One region of the Vreelandella venusta genome, then DNA from elsewhere that is predicted to be linked to it. Evidence: predicted binding sites of a transcription regulator. Region 1 holds the regulator's gene; the other holds the start of a gene.

Region 1 (8,129 bases):
GACACTCACCATGCGCTCCATTGAGCGGCCCATCAGGCTGACGCGCCGGCCACACTGTTGGGCAGCAACCCCAATCGCTAATACGCGGGCAAGATTACTGGCAAAGCAAGAGACCACCACGCGTCCTGTGCACTGTTTTAAGGTGTGAGCGAGTGCTTTAGCAACATCTCCTTCACTGCCCGAATGACCAGGCATCGGGGCGTTAGTGGAGTCGCCTACGACGAGATCGATAGGCGCGAGCGCACGAAATTGAGCAGCGTTAATGGGCGAACCAATTAACGGGTTGGGGTCTAGTTTCCAGTCTCCGGTGTGCAGCACGCGATAGTCGCCAGCCTGCATTAGGATTGAGCAACTTTCAGGAATTGAATGGGTAACTTGAAGGTAGCGCAACGTGAAGGGGCCGAGCTCCATTGCATCACCTGGCTCTACGACATGTATAGCGGCACTACTCAGTTGATGTTCAGCAAACTTATGGCGCAGCAACCCCGCCGCTAACGGCGTTGCAAAAATAGGGCAATTCCACCTGGGCCAGAGCCACGCCACGGCACCAATATGATCTTCATGGCCATGGGTAATGTAGAGTGCCTTTGGAGTAATATTGAGTGCTGCTAAGGTGTCCGTATTAGGCACTTGCAGTGGGGAATTAGGTAGATCTTGGCGAATCATCATGCCGCAGTCGACGGCGATCCACTCATCATCGTATCCATACAGCGTAAGGTTCATGCCAATTTCACCACACCCACCTAGCGGCAGTAGGCGCAGGGGAGGGCGACGGCGGGGGCGAAGTTGAACGCGTGGTGGGTGCATCAGTAATGAAAAGCCTAAAAAGTAAGACCTTAACTATACGGGAAGGCGGGGGCGGGTAACAATCATCGTGGCATTTGGCTGCGGTGCTTCCTTGATAAGCATAAGGTACACTGTTGCGCCTATTATACCGCTTCCCTACCGCTGGTAGGTGCTTGTCGAACGTGCCATTAAAATATGTCAAGAGTGTTTTTTTATGTCTCATTATTACCGTTTGGTGGTGTCTTGCCCTGATCAAGTGGGCATTGTGGCGCGTGTCTCAAGCTTTATTGCTCAACAAGGTGGTTCTATCACCGAAGCAAGTCAGCATTCTGATCTTGAGACTGGTCGATTTTTCATGCGTTACGAAATTTTGGCAGATTCGTTGGGTATGTCTGCCGAAGCGTTACGTAGTGCGTTTGAACCGGTGGCTCAAGCCTTCAATATGCAGTGGTCGCTGGTTGATACTCAAAAGCGTAGGCGCGTGGTGTTGATGGTGTCACGAGAGTCTCACTGTTTGGTTGATCTACTCTATCGTTGGCAGGCTGGGGAGCTTGATTGCGATATTGTCGGAGTTATTTCAAACCATCAGGATATGCGATCACTCACTGAGTGGTATGGCATTCCTTACCATCATGTGCCCGTAGATCCTGATAACAAGCAGGTTGCTTTCGAGCAGGTGCAGGCTCAGATTGATAGCGCGCGAGCTGACTGCGTTGTGCTAGCACGTTACATGCAGATTTTGCCACCGTCGCTCTGCTCGCGGTATGCGGGACGAGTCATTAATATCCACCATAGTTTTTTACCCTCTTTTGCCGGAGCAAAGCCTTATCATCAGGCTTACCAGCGTGGCGTTAAGCTAATCGGTGCTACCTGTCACTATGTCACCGAAGAACTCGATGCAGGGCCGATTATTGAACAAGATATTCATCGGGTAAGTCATTGTCACACGCCAACGGATCTGGTGCGTTTTGGGCGTGATGTCGAAAAAGCAGTCTTGGCGCGTGGATTACGTTGGCATCTAGAAGACCGCGTACTGATCCATGGCAATAAGACCGTGGTGTTCAGCTAAACGTGTTGTTTAGATAAGTAGAGTTTTCGTCAATTCAAGCTTATAGCTGGCCTCTCGCTAGCTGACAGGTAGATAGGGGCATCCATGTCTTTCGCGCAAAGTGTTTTAGCTCCCTGGGCATTGTTGCTGACGTGGTTGGTATCGTTGAGTATGCTTGCGTGGATGATATGGCTGCGCCCTTGGCGAGTACTGATAGGCGATGTGTCCCTTCAGCATCGGTGGTTAGCAGCGACGCTCGCTGTGGTGTTGATGTGGCAACTGCGTGCCCAGGCAGTCGATTGGTTAACCTTGCACTTAGTCTTCACCGTCTTAATGACGCTGGTATTCAAAATGCCTCTCGCATTAATCAGCAATGTGCTGATTAATGTTGCAATGTCGGCCAGTGGCCGCAACGAATGGGTATTACTCGGCGCCAATGTATTGGTAACCGGCATTGTACCTGCGGTCATTACCGGTCTGGTATGGCGATGGGTAGACCGGCGCCTGCCGGATAACTTGATGATCTTCTTATTCGTATGCGGCTTTTTTGGCGCGGCGCTGGCAACGCTGGCCGGAGGGTTGTCAGCGGTCTTGCTAATCATAGTGGCGGGTACCGACTCTGAAGCTGTGTACTTAGCCCAAGAGTATGCGCGCTTCTTACCCCTGTTAATGCCCTCCGAGGCTTTTATCACCGGGATGTTGCTCAGCATTTTGCTGGTGTATCACCCGAGCTGGGTAGCTACGTTTAATGATCGTCGCTATATAGATTCTCAGTAAGTGTGTAAGGCCGGTAAGGCATCTAACGATTGCCTCACCGGCATTTGCACTGGCTCGCTTATCCCAGTGCTTGGCCGTTCCCGCCACGTATAACGCCAACTCCTACCCCTTCGATATCAAGCTGCTGAGTGCGTAGGTCAATTTCTATGGGCGCAAAGTCGTTGTTTTCGGCAATCAGTGTCACCGTATGGCCCTGCCGTTTGAAGCGCTTTACGGTTACTTCGTCTTCTAACCTTGCTACTACAATTTGCCCATCACGAACCCGGTCGGTGCGATGTACGGCAAGAAGGTCACCTTCCAATATGCCTACATCCTTCATTGACAAGCCTCGCACCCGAAGTAGGTAATCTGCTTTGGGGGTAAAGTATTCAGCGGGGAGAGGGCAATAACGATCAATGTGTTCCGCTGCAAGAATCGGGCTTCCTGCAGCCACTTCTCCAATGACTGGTAGGCCATTGGGTAGTGGTTCTACATTGGCGGCAGATGCGGTTGTCGAGACATCACTGACATCCAGCGGTTCCTGATTCGGCAGCCGAATTCCCCGTGAGGTGTTACGAATAATGCGAATAGCACCTTTGCGCTCAAGTGCTCGTAAATGCTCCTCGGCAGCGTTCGGGGAGCGAAAACCTAGCGCTTTGGCAATTTCTGCGCGGGTCGGTGGATAGCCAAATTCAGCCATCGTTTTAACTATAAAATCAAAAACATGCTGTTGACGGGCAGTAAGTGGACGCGACATAACAAACTCCAAAAAAATGAACAAGACAGTGGCAACATGTCGGCTTAAACAGTATGTGGTTAAGTATACAGTATGTTGCTCTGTCCAGTACATGTTAGAGCGTTTTACAATGACGTCCGTTATGCAATTGGTGCCTAGAATAAGGATAGGAGCGGCAAGTCTGAGAGGCTATGACAGTGGCAACCCCGATAGCGTCTGATAGCTGGTGTTTGAATGGCTGCCTAGGCTGCGTTTTAGCATCGCGGAAAAAGCTAAAGATAAGTGATTGAGCCAAATAGCGTTATGGCATAGTATTTAACGATGTTTTAAACACTCGTTTTCTGGAGGGCGCTATGGCGCAATCTGATACGGTAACACGTATCCTCGATACCGCTGAGGTGCTGTTTGCCGAGCGTGGTTTTGCCGAAACATCGCTACGCAATATCACCAGTAAAGCGCGGGTTAATTTGGCTGCTGTCAATTACCACTTTGGCTCTAAAAAGGCGCTTATCCAGGCTGTGTTTGCACGCTATTTAGATCCCTTCTCGCAACGCTTTCACACGGCGCTTGATGAGCTGGAAGCGCAGTACAACGGTGATGTGATCCCGCTTGAAGTGCTGTTGGAAACAATGGCAAGCACAGTGCTGGCAGTGCCTGCTGAGCGCAATAGTTTGAAGGTGTTTATGCGTCTGCTAGGCTTGGCGTATAGTCAGGCGCAAGGGCATTTGCGCCGTTATATCCAACAGCAGTACGGCGATGTGTTTACCCGCTTTACTGAGTTGGTGCGTCAAGCCACACCCGATTTACCTGATGCTGAGCGTTTTTGGCGACTGCATTTCATGCTGGGCACCGTGATTTTTACGCTGTCGGGTTTAGATGCGCTGCGAGACATTGCCGCGAAAGACTATAATGAGCAAGTCACCGTCAGGGATTTGGTAAGACGTTTACGCCCCGTGGTGGTTGCCGCTATGAATGCTCCGCTACCGCCTGCTGCTGATGAAGGACCTTATGCGAACGCCCACGTTAGTTGAACTACCCCCGCAGAATGGCGGTTGGATAGAGATCAATATCCAGCGGCAGCAGCTATGCTGGTGGCAGGGGCGCACACTGGAGTACCAATGTGCCGTGTCCACCGGTGAGAAGGGCGTAGGGCAACAGGAAGGCAGCGGTCAAACCCCCCTTGGATGGCATTATATCCGTGCATCGATAGGAGGTGGTTTAGCTGAGAACGCTGTTTTTCGGGGGCGGCGGTGGACTGGAGAGGTGTTTACATCGGCGCTGGCGGCTGAATTCCCGGGGCGTGATTGGATATTAACGCGCATTCTGTGGCTCTGTGGTTTAGAGAGAGGGCTGAATCGAGGCGGGGATGTCGACACTCAGCGCCGCTTTATCTATCTTCATGGTACTCCTCCTGATCAACCGATGGGCGTAGCTGCTTCACATGGGTGTATTCGGTTGCGCAATGATGATCTGATGTATCTTTTTGAGCATGCGCCGCCGGGCACACCCGTTTGGCTTCATAATGGCTAAGCTGAATCAACTTATTATTGATTTTTTGACACGAGAGATTGATCAACTAAAATTGACGGCCCTTTTGTTGGATCCATCACAATGACTCAATCTTTAGGCCCGGTCATGCTTGACCTAGAAGGGCCGCGATTAACCAAAGCTGAAAAACATCTTTTGATGGACCCTGCTGTGGGCGGTGTCATTTTATTCGCTAGAAATGTCGAGAATGCTTACCAGGTTAGAAAGCTTTGCAGTGATATTCGCCGTGTTCGCGGCGAGCTGTTACTCGGTATTGATCAAGAAGGCGGTCGCGTTCAGCGCATTAAAGAAGGCGTTACTCGCATGCCAGCCATGGCACGCATTGGTGATCAATTTGCTAAGGATTCGGCATCCGGTCTTGCATTAGCAAAAGATGCGGGTTGGTTGCTGGGGATGGAAATGGCTGCTTGCGGTCTGGATATCAGCTTTGCGCCTGTTTTAGATGTCGAAAGTGGTATCTCTAGCGTGATCGGTGATCGTAGCTTCAGCACCGACCCTGCACACGTCGCTGCGCTGGGTCAGTGTTTTATCAACGGTTTGCATGAAGCGGGTATGGCGGCGGTAGGTAAGCATTTTCCTGGCCATGGTGGCGTTGCCGCTGACTCCCATGTGGCGTTACCTGTGGATGACCGTCCGCTGGCGCTTATTAAACAGCGCGATCTTGTTCCGTTTAGCCAACTTGCTACTCAGCTTGATGGTGTTATGCCTGCCCATGTTATTTATAGTGCGTTTGACTCACGTCCTGCTGGCTTCTCGCCAAGTTGGTTGGGGATGTTAAGAGAGTCATTGGGGTTTAAAGGTTGTATCTTTTCAGATGATTTAAGCATGGCGGGCGCTCACGAGGCGGGTGATCCGAAGGCGCGCGCCAGCGCTGCCCTTGCCGCAGGTTGCGACATGCTATTGGTCTGTAATGACCGCTCTGCAGCGTTAGATGTTGTTGAAGCATGCCAGGGATTACACAGTAAACGACCAATCAAGCTACGCTATGGGCGAGCCCGTCCCGATGTGGATGCGCTAACGGCGCTTGGCCGCTGGCGTCGTACCCATGCCAAATTAGAAGCGTTGGCGAATTAACCCCCTCTTTTCTTAAGTTATTTTCAATTTTAAATCACTGACCAGTTAACCCCTTTCCTGGAGTAACCCGATGTCCAAACTGGATAAAGAAGCGCTTGAGTCGCTCGACTCAATGCGTGAGCTGATGGATAACGCTGACTGCTTAATTTCTCAACAACAAGTTGAGCGTGCACTGGACCGAATGGCCGAGGCGATTAGTAAAGATCTAGGGGATAAGTTACCGGTTTTTTACTGTGTTATGAATGGCGGCTTGATTACTACAGGGCACCTGCTAACTCGATTAGGTTTCCCTCTTGAAGTTGATTATTTGCACGCTACCCGCTATCGCAATGAGCTGCGTGGTGGCGAGCTTTTTTGGCGTGTTTCTCCAGAAATTCCCATGGCAGGTCGCCACGTCGTCATCGTCGATGACATTCTTGATGAGGGCTCTACGCTAGCCGCTATCCTTGCCTACTGCGAGGAAGCCCAGGCGGCGAGCGTTACAACGGCAGTGCTAGTGGATAAACAGCATGACCGCAAAGCTGTTCCTGGCCTAAAAGCCGATTACTGTAGCCTAGAGGTTGCAGATCGCTACGTGTTCGGCTTTGGTATGGATTACAAAGGCTACTGGCGTAATGCCCCTGGAATATTTGCTCCCAAGGGCATGTGATGTTCTGGCCTAGCGGGGCGAAAAGCGCCTAGCTAGGCCTGTCTCCGCAATCATGCGGGTTGAAATCTCTTCAACTGAAAAGCGTGTCGTATCGATAAACGGGATGTGCATCGAGCGATATAGCGACTCAGCCTGTCCAACTTCTTGCAAGCACTGATCCATTGAACTGTAGCGGCTGTTTGGGCGGCGCTCGTTGCGTATTGCTGCTAATCGGCGGGCATCAATTGTTAGGCCAAATAGCTTGTGTCTGTGAGGAGCTAGTGCCTTGGGCAGTTTTAAACTGCCATCTTCATCCAAATCATCTTCAGTCAATGGGTAGTTAGCTGCTCGAATACCAAATTGCAGCGCTAGATAAAGCGAGGTGGGTGTTTTTCCGCAGCGTGAAACGCCAACTAGAATAATGTCGGCTTTATCGTATTGATGCGTTCGTGCGCCATCATCATTGTCTAGCGCAAAATGAACGGAGTGGATGCGATCCATGTAAACATCATCGCTACCAATCGAGTGTGTTCTGCCGACGCTGTAAGAGGAGTGAGTTTCTAACTCTTGCTCCAAGGGTTCTAAAAAGGTGGAGAAGATATCCACCTTGAAGCCTGAAGCCTGTCGAATGACGTTACGGATATCCTGGTCGACAATGGTATCAATGATAATCGGTCTATGGCCGTCTCGTACTGCGGTAGAGTCGATTATTTCCGCTAAAGCTTGAGCCTTGTCCAGAGTATCAATATAGGGCTTTGTCAGCATATCAATTTCCACATCACTAAATTGAGCTAACAGGCTGCGCCCAAGGCTTTCTGCTGTAATGCCGGTACCATCAGAAATAAAAAAGGCTGTTCGCTTCATCGCTAAATCCATCAATAAATAAAGTTGCTATTGTGGGGCGAGGTGTGGGTTAGCACAATCGTCGCCAAGCCATTCACTTTTGCAGTTCGTTTTAAAGCTTAATTTAATTAAAACTATCTCGTTAAGACTACAGAAAAAGCCCTTTATTGAGCTTTGTTGTAAAAATCCTCCACTCCGTTCGCTATTAGACCAATGGCGAATGCGACGGGGCGATGCTAGTGTGACATGGTCAATTAGAGTCGGCCTTTCAGGTCGCAAAGCAGTCTAAAAGCGAGGGGGTTGCGTGGAAGAGTACATTCTATGGTTCGATCAGCTGGGTATGGCAGACGTCGAACGCGTGGGTGGTAAAAACGCTTCGCTTGGCGAAATGATCTCGAATTTGTCAGGTGTCGGTGTGACAGTGCCCGGTGGATTTGCCACGACGGCTCATGCCTATCGTGAGTTTCTCTCTCACGAAGGCTTGAACGATCGCATCAACGCCACTCTTTCTCGCCTTGATGTCGATGACGTGAAGGCGCTGGCAGAGGCAGGCAAGGCTATCCGCCAGTGGATTATTGATACGCCGCTTCCCCCCGCATTTGAGCATGCTTTACGCGCTGCCTATGAGCAGCTTCAGGCTAAGCATCCCAGCTTGAAAGTTGCCGTACGTAGCTCGGCAACGGCAGAGGACCTGCCTGATGCGTCTTTTG
Region 2 (8,129 bases), 1.5 Mb from region 1:
TGGTTAACGGCCTAGCGGGCTGGCCCGGGTTCGCGCTAATCAGGAATTGGACGTGATCCAGGCCTTCCGGCGTAGGCGTTTCACGCGGGGTAACGTCCACCTCAAAGCGTGCTTTACCCATGGCCAAAAAACCTAGCTGTTGTTGCACTTCTTTGCCTAAGCGAACGGCGGCTTTTTGTCGCGCCTCGCTTAATTGTTTGGCATCGCTGCGATAGCGCTCGCGGTATTCTGAAACTTGGTTGCTTAACGACTCCAGATCGTCGTCGCTGGCTTCTAGTAGTTCGACTTCCTGGCTGAGCTGTGAGTGCAGTGCGCAAATCTCTTCCGGGGCAACGTGGTGTTTACGGGCAATACGGTGGATATCGCCAAGCCGTTCTTCTACCCAGGCTAAGCGCTCCGGGTCTAGTTCGGTAGTGCTGGCAAGGCGATTGAGTTCGCTTGACGCTTCCTCGACTTGAATGCGCGCATCGCTAAGCATAGCCAAAGTGTTGGCCAGCGTGCCTTTATCACTGCCGGGTAGCGCGCTTAAATGGGCATAGGCTTGATTTAACAGCGATAGAGCACCGCCCTCGTCGCTTGCGCAGCAGTCGGCGGCAAACTGGGTTTCACGTAGTGTCTCTTCCGCATGGGCGAGGGTGTGTTGCTCCTCTTCTAGCGTTTGCAGCTCACCCTCTGCCAGTGCCAGTTGATCTAATTCTTCTACTTGGTAGCGCAGCAGTTGCCGCTTTGCCTCAACTTCACTGCCTTCTTCGCTGAGTTTTTTTAATCGCCGCCGGGCACTGCGCCACTCGCGGAAGGTTTCAGCCAGCTGCTGACTGCGTTCACGCAGCCCGGCATAATCATCCAGCAGGGCGAGGTGGGTTTCTTCACGCATGAGTGCTTGATGAGCATGCTGTCCATGGATTTGAATCAACTGTTCGCCCAGCGATTTTAGGTCGGCGATGGTGGCAGGGTGGCCATTGATCCACGCTTTGGAGCGACCGCTGGCGGTAACCACACGGCGCAGTAAGCACTCTTCAGCAGGCAGCTCACGAGCAGTCAACCACTGTGTGGCAGCGGGTAGATGTTGAATATCAAAACGCGCGGAAAGGTCGGTGCGTTCACGCCCATGGCGGACGCTGCCGGCATCGGCACGCTCACCCAAACATAGGCCAAGGGCGCCGAGTAAAATCGATTTGCCTGCCCCGGTTTCCCCGGTAATCGCCGTCATACCACGGGTTAGATCGAGTTCAAGGCGGTCAACAATAGCGTAATCTTGGATTGCTAGCTGCGTGAGCATAAGGCCTCCTGAGGCGGTGCGGCACAGAAGCTGGATACTTATCCAATAATTGTTGTTTTATACAGTAGTCTGTAACTCACTTCAATGCCACTCTTGAGATGGCTTTTATAACCCCCATATAGCGTCCATACGTGGTTAATACTCGTGACTTAACCGAGGTGGCCGTTAATGCCACCGCTGCATACTTTTCAGGAGCTAGGCATGGCAAAAGAACCGCAAACCCCATTAGAAGATGAGCTGGCCCGCCAAGAGCAAGAGGCGGAAGTCACCGAGCAAGCGGCTGAAGAGCGCCTGGTCGAGGGTGAGCTGGAAGGCTTAATCGAGGACGACGCTGTGTTAGAGGACGGCGTGGGAAACCCGGAAGCCGATATGCTAGCCGCTCAGGTGGAAGAGCTTGAGCAGAGCTTGGCGGAAGCTAAAGACCAAGCGCTACGGGCCGCTGCTGAAGCTCAAAACGTGCGTCGCCGAGCTGAGCAAGAAGCTGAAAAAGCACGCAAGTTCGCTTTAGAAAAATTTGTTAAAGAGCTATTGCCCGTTGTTGATAGTCTGGAAAAAGCCCTAGAGAGCATGGAAGACGGGGCCTCTGACGTACATCGTGAGGGCGTTTCCATGACCCTCAAAATGCAGTTAGGCGTATTGAATAAATTTGGCGTGGAAAGCGTTGAACCCCAGGGTGAACCCTTTGACCCCCAAGTTCACGAAGCGATGGCGATGGTGCCGAATCCCGAGCTTGAACCCAATACCGTCATGGACGTGATGCAGAAGGGTTATTTGCTTAACGGCCGCCTAGTTCGCCCCGCGATGGTGGTGGTTAGCCAAAAAGCCAATTAAGCATTGGCTGACGCAAAGCAAAAAAAGCCCCTTGAAATGCTGCAAGCGGCCCCCAAATAAAGGGCAACCCGCGGGAAAACCCGCAAACGCTTTAAATTTCAAAAAGCAGATTTTTGACATCAGCTTTCAAACATCAGTTTTGTAACAACCGAATTCGAGGTTTTTGCTATGGGACGCATTATTGGTATCGACCTGGGCACCACCAACTCTTGTGTGGCAGTGCTCGATGGTGACAGCGCTAAAGTCATTGAAAACGCCGAAGGCGGCCGCACTACGCCTTCCATCATTGCTTACACCGACGATGGTGAGACGCTGGTAGGCCAAGCGGCAAAACGTCAGGCCGTCACCAACCCTGAGAACACCCTTTACGCGATCAAGCGCCTGATTGGCCGTCGCTTTAAAGATGATGTCGTACAAAAAGACATCAAAATGGTGCCTTACAAAATCGCCGAAGCTGACAACGGTGATGCTTGGGTTGAAGTAAAAGGCAAAAAAATGGCGCCGCCGCAGGTAAGTGCGGAAGTGCTGAAGAAAATGAAGAAAACCGCCGAAGACTACCTCGGTGAAGCGGTAACTGAAGCGGTCATCACCGTACCGGCGTACTTTAACGACAGCCAGCGCCAGGCCACGAAAGATGCGGGCCGTATCGCCGGTCTTGATGTTAAACGCATCATTAACGAGCCGACCGCTGCTGCACTGGCCTACGGTATGGACAAATCCCGTGGTGATAAAACCATCGCGGTATATGACCTGGGCGGCGGTACTTTCGATATCTCTATTATCGAAGTAGCTGACGTTGACGGCGAAACCCAGTTTGAAGTGTTAGCCACCAACGGCGACACCTTCCTGGGCGGCGAAGACTTCGACTTGGCGCTGATCAACTACTTAGTTGACCAGTTCAAAGCGGACAGCGGTATGGATCTGTCTGGCGACAACCTCGCTATGCAGCGCCTGAAAGAAGCGGCTGAGAAGGCTAAAATTGAGCTTTCAAGTGCCCAGCAGACAGACGTTAATCTGCCGTACATCACCGCTGACAACACTGGCCCGAAACACCTTAACGTGAAGGTGACACGTGCCAAGCTGGAGTCGCTGGTTGAAGATCTGGTACAGCGTTCGCTCGATCCGTGCAAAATGGCGCTGAAAGATGCTGGTTTGTCTGCCTCTGAAATCGACGAAGTGATTCTGGTCGGTGGCCAGACGCGTATGCCGATGGTGCAGAAGAAAGCCGCTGATTTCTTCGGCAAAGAAGCGCGTAAAGACGTCAACCCAGATGAAGCGGTTGCTGTGGGCGCGGCGATTCAGGGCGGTGTTCTTGGCGGCGACGTAAAAGACGTACTGCTGCTGGACGTGACGCCGTTGACCCTGGGTATTGAAACCCTGGGTGGCGTAATGACGCCGCTGATCGACAAAAACACCACCATCCCCACGAAGAAGACGCAAACCTTCTCCACGGCGGATGACAACCAAACGGCTGTGACGATTCACGTCGTTCAGGGTGAGCGTAAGCAGGTCTCGCAGAATAAATCGCTGGGTCGTTTTGATCTTGCCGACATTCCGCCCGCACCGCGTGGTGTGCCGCAGATTGAAGTGGCCTTCGACCTGGATGCCAACGGCATTCTGAACGTATCGGCCAAAGATAAGGCGACCAATAAAGAGCAGTCTATCGTCATTAAAGCGTCCAGCGGTCTCACCGATGAAGAGATCGAGCAAATGGTACGCGATGCGGAAGCTCACGCCGACGAAGACAAAAAGTTCGAAGCGCTAGTGCAGCTGCGTAACCAAGCAGATGGCATGATTCACGCCACTCGTAAAACCGTGCAGGAAGCCGGTGATAAAGCGAGCGATGACGAGAAGCAAGCCATCGAGACCGCGATCAGCGAGCTTGAAGAAGCCGTGAAGACTGACGATCAGGACAACATCCAGCAGAAGCTGGACGCGCTGACCGAAGTGTCTGGCCAATTGGCGCAGAAGATGTACGCCGAGCAGGCGGAAGCTGCTCAGCAGGCGGACGGTGAAGGTGCTGAAAATGCCAGCGCCAAGCCAGAGGATGACGTAGTTGACGCCGAGTACGAAGAAGTCAACGACGACAAAAAGAAACAGTAAATCACCTCTATCTGCTAAGGAATGCGGTGGCGCGGGAGACAACTCCCGCGTTGCTGTTTCCGAAGCAGACGCCTAATTAAGTGCGTAGCTAACCAGGAGGCGTAGGACCCATGTCCAAACGCGATTATTATGAAGTCCTGGGTGTCGAAAAAGGGGCTGATCAGAAAGAGATCAAAAAGGCCTACCGCCGCTTGGCGCAGAAATTCCACCCTGATCGAAACCCGGACGATAACACTGCAGCGGAAAAATTTCGTGAAGTGTCAGAAGCATACGAAGTCTTAAGCGATGGCGAAAAGCGCGCGGCGTATGACCAATTTGGCCATGCCGGTGTTGATGGCCAAGGCGGTGGTGGGTTCGGTGGTGGTGGCGCTGGCGACTTTAGCGACATCTTCGGTGATGTGTTTGGCGATATCTTCGGTGGCGGTGGTGGCCGTCGTCGTGGACCTAACGCCCCCGCGCGTGGCAGTGATCTGCGCTACAACTTAGAGCTGGATCTGGAGAATGCCGTTTCCGGCACGACCGTTGATATCCGCGTGCCACGCCATATCGAATGTGACCGCTGCGATGGTGAAGGTGCTGAGCCTGGTTCTAGCAAAGAAACCTGCCCCACGTGCCATGGCCACGGCCAAGTGCGTATGCAGCAAGGCTTCTTCGCGGTTCAGCAAACCTGTCCGACCTGTCACGGCAGTGGCCAGCACATTAAAGTGCCGTGCCACAAATGTAACGGTGAAGGCCGCGTACGGGAAACGCGCACGCTGTCGGTGAAGATTCCGCCGGGAGTGGATACGGGTGACCGCATTCGCCTGAATGGCGAAGGTGAAAGTGGTATTAACGGTGGCCCGCCCGGTGACCTGTATGTTCAGGTATCGATTAAGCCACACCACATCTTCCAGCGCGATGGCAAACACCTGCAGTGTGACGTGCCAATTAACTTTGTTGACGCTGCATTGGGTGGGGAGCTGGAAGTGCCCACGCTGGATGGCCGTGTGAAGCTGAAGATTCCACCGGAAACTCAAACCGGTAAGCTCTTCAGACTGCGCGGTAAAGGCGTGAAGCCGGTACGTGGCGGCGCACCTGGCGACTTGCTTTGTAAAGTGGTCCTGGAGACGCCGGTCAATCTCAATGACGAGCAGAAAGACCTGCTTCGTCAGTTGCAAGAGAGCTTTGACGGCAGCAATAGCCACAGCCACTCGCCGAAGAAAACTGGTTTCTTCGACAGTGTGAAGAAGTTTTTTGAAGAGATGAAGCCGTAACGGCGATTCACTTCACCGCACATCAGCGCCCCGGCACTTTCAAGTATCGGGGCGTTTTTTTGTTAACTAGTTATTGCTAATTCATTGTGTTGCATAGTGTAAAATAGTGGGTCTGATGGGCTTATCGCTTAATCGCTAACCGATACCCTTTAAAGCGTGGATTATTTGCACATAACTTATTTGCACATAAGGACGAGGGCAAATGCTAGCGGATGAAGAGTCTCGCCCTGGGTTGGGCATTGGACTGCGAGTGCTTTCCGGCGTGCTGTTCACCGGCATGTTGGTGTGTATTAAAGCGGTGAGTGACGAGGTTCCGGTAGGGCAGTCGGTGTTTTTCCGCTCGTTATTTGCGCTGTTGCCGATTGTTGTGTTTTTGATGCTACGTCGCGAATTTCCGCAGGGATTGGCGACGCGTCGTCCACTGGGGCATGCGTTGCGCTCGGGGCTTGGGGCAGCGGCAATGTTCGCGTCGTTCGCGGCGGTGGCCTTGTTGCCTGTCGCGGAAACTACGTTGTTAGCCCAGCTGACGCCCGTGTTTATGGCATTGGGTGGTGTCTTGCTGCTGGGGGAGCGCTTCTCGCTTTATCGGGCGGGCGCTATTGCGTTGGCGTTAGCCGGGGTGGCGGTGCTGGTGCTGCCAGGGCTTGAGGCCAGTCGCGAGCAAGGGCAGCTGGCTGGCTATGCACTAGGCGCGCTGAGCGCACTGTTAACTGCTGGAGCGCTGCTAACCGTACGGCGTATTTCACGTACCGAAACAGCCGGTTCCATTGCCTTCTACTTTATTCTGGTCTCTGCACTGGCGGGGTTGGCAACGCTGCCCTTGGGCTGGGCACCACTTAAGGGGGACGTGGTGTGGTTGTTAGTGCTGTCTGGCTTGTTTGGCGGCTCGGCCCATATTGCGATGACACTGGCGCTGCGTTACGCCGAAGCGTCACGCCTAGCGCCTTTTGAATACATTGCGTTGGTGTGGCCTGTGTTGGCAGATTGGCTGCTGTTTGGCCTGCCGGTTTCCAGCGGCTTTTTGCTGGCACTGCCGTTGCTACTTAGCGGGGTCGGGCTGGCCACACTAGAAGGCCGCCGGATTAAACGGCTTCTTCGACAATAAGCTGAGGGCGGCCCTTTGAGCATGGCTCAATACGCGCCGTCACTTTGTAAACTTGGCGCAGTAACTCAGGTGAGATTACCTCCTCGGTTGAACCGCAGGCGATTAAACGGCCGTTCTCTAACACCATGGCTGCATCAGTGAAGCGCAACGCATGCCCGAGGTCGTGAAGGGCAACCAGAATGAGCATGTTGCGCTCATCGGCAAGGCGCCGCAGTACGCTTAGCAGGTTGATTTGGCGGTTAAGGTCAAGCGCTGAGGTAGGCTCATCCAGCATTAAAATTTCAGGCTCTTGAACCAGCGCCTGGGCGGCACTCACCAATTGGCGCTGCCCGCCGCTCAGATCACCGATATCGCGTTCGCCAAGTGCGCTGATATTGAGTTCTTCAAGCGCTCGGTCGACCTGGGTAAGGTCTTCAGGCTGCACTTTTAGGCTGCGCCCTTGCATACGTGCCAGCAGCACTGATTCGTACACCGTTAGCACTGCTTTTGCCCCCGTATCTTGAGGCATATACGCCACTGGGCGTTCGGCACTGGTGCCACTGACAATCACCTCACCATCCCCTTTTAGCAGGCCTAGAATACGGCGAAACAGGGTTGATTTACCCGCAGCGTTAGGGCCAAGCAGGGCGACAACCTGGCCACCCTGAAAGCGCGGCGTGGTTATGTCCTGAATAATCGGACGACGCCCATAGCGAGCAGAAACGTGATTGAGTTGTAGGGTTACCATGATGCCTTCTTATGGTTGAGTACCAAAAATAGGAAGAAGGGAATGCCCACGAGTGATGTGATAATGCCAATGGGAATAATGGTGCCAGGGATAATGATTTTGGAAATCACTGAGCCAACCGAAAGGATCAGCGCGCCGCATAAAGCAGAGCCGGGCAGGAAGAAGCGCTGATCCTCACCCAGCAGAATGCGTGCAATGTGTGGCCCTACTAGGCCGATAAAACCAATGGTGCCGACAAAAGCGACGGCAATCGCTGCCAGCAGCGACACCAGCACTAAAACTTCTAAGCGCAGTGCGCGTGGGTTGACACCCATGCTTTCGGCCTTGGTATCCCCTAGGCGCATAGCGGTTAGCGCCCAGCCGTGGCGCGCCAGTAACGGCATAACGGCTGCCAGTACACCGAGTGCAATCCAAAACTTTGGCCAGGTTGCCTTGGTTAGACTGCCCATGGTCCAGAAGACAACAGCGGCGACAGCCTGTTGGCTGGCAAAAAACTGAATCAATGCCATTAATGAGTTGAAAATAAACACCATCGCAATGCCTAGCAGTACGATCGTTTCCACGGTGACGCCGCGCTTAAGGCTGAGTGCGTGGATTAAAAAAGCGGTCACCATTGCCATCAGGAATGCATTGATAGGAACGACATACTCAATGGCCGCAGGAATGATCGCAACGCCAAAAGCCAAGCCCAGGGCGGCGCCAAAGCTAGCGCCGGCCGAAATGCCTAACGTAAACGGGCTGGCCAGCGGATTGCTTAGGATCGTTTGCATCTGCGCCCCTGCCACCGAGAGGCTGGCACCCACCACTAACGCCATCAGCGCTACGGGCATG

What was found. Region 1 encodes LexA, which represses DNA repair genes until DNA is damaged. Its sites were predicted from a motif close to TACTGTNTANNTANACAGTA; they were not measured.
Region 2: a site for LexA is predicted at 1,327-1,346, ahead of recN (DNA repair protein RecN). Genes of this name have one in related genera too.

What each region holds. Positions count from the first base shown of each region.
Region 1 covers NZ_CP065135.1:1,816,148-1,824,276, forward strand. Annotated here, with positions in the region: gene IR195_RS08605 (ribonuclease J) at 1-723, opposite strand, end outside; gene purU (formyltetrahydrofolate deformylase) at 1,001-1,855, shown strand; gene IR195_RS08615 (energy-coupling factor ABC transporter permease) at 1,940-2,611, shown strand; gene lexA (transcriptional repressor LexA) at 2,670-3,347, opposite strand; gene IR195_RS08625 (TetR/AcrR family transcriptional regulator) at 3,680-4,357, shown strand; gene IR195_RS08630 (L,D-transpeptidase) at 4,335-4,856, shown strand; gene nagZ (beta-N-acetylhexosaminidase) at 4,938-5,948, shown strand; gene IR195_RS08640 (hypoxanthine-guanine phosphoribosyltransferase) at 6,019-6,597, shown strand; gene ppsR (posphoenolpyruvate synthetase regulatory kinase/phosphorylase PpsR) at 6,607-7,440, opposite strand; gene ppsA (phosphoenolpyruvate synthase) at 7,724-8,129, shown strand, end outside.
Region 2 covers NZ_CP065135.1:348,616-356,744, forward strand. Annotated here, with positions in the region: gene recN (DNA repair protein RecN) at 1-1,279, opposite strand, end outside; gene grpE (nucleotide exchange factor GrpE) at 1,481-2,110, shown strand; gene dnaK (molecular chaperone DnaK) at 2,279-4,213, shown strand; gene dnaJ (molecular chaperone DnaJ) at 4,324-5,466, shown strand; gene IR195_RS01795 (DMT family transporter) at 5,669-6,571, shown strand; gene IR195_RS01800 (ABC transporter ATP-binding protein) at 6,549-7,298, opposite strand; gene IR195_RS01805 (FecCD family ABC transporter permease) at 7,292-8,129, opposite strand, start outside.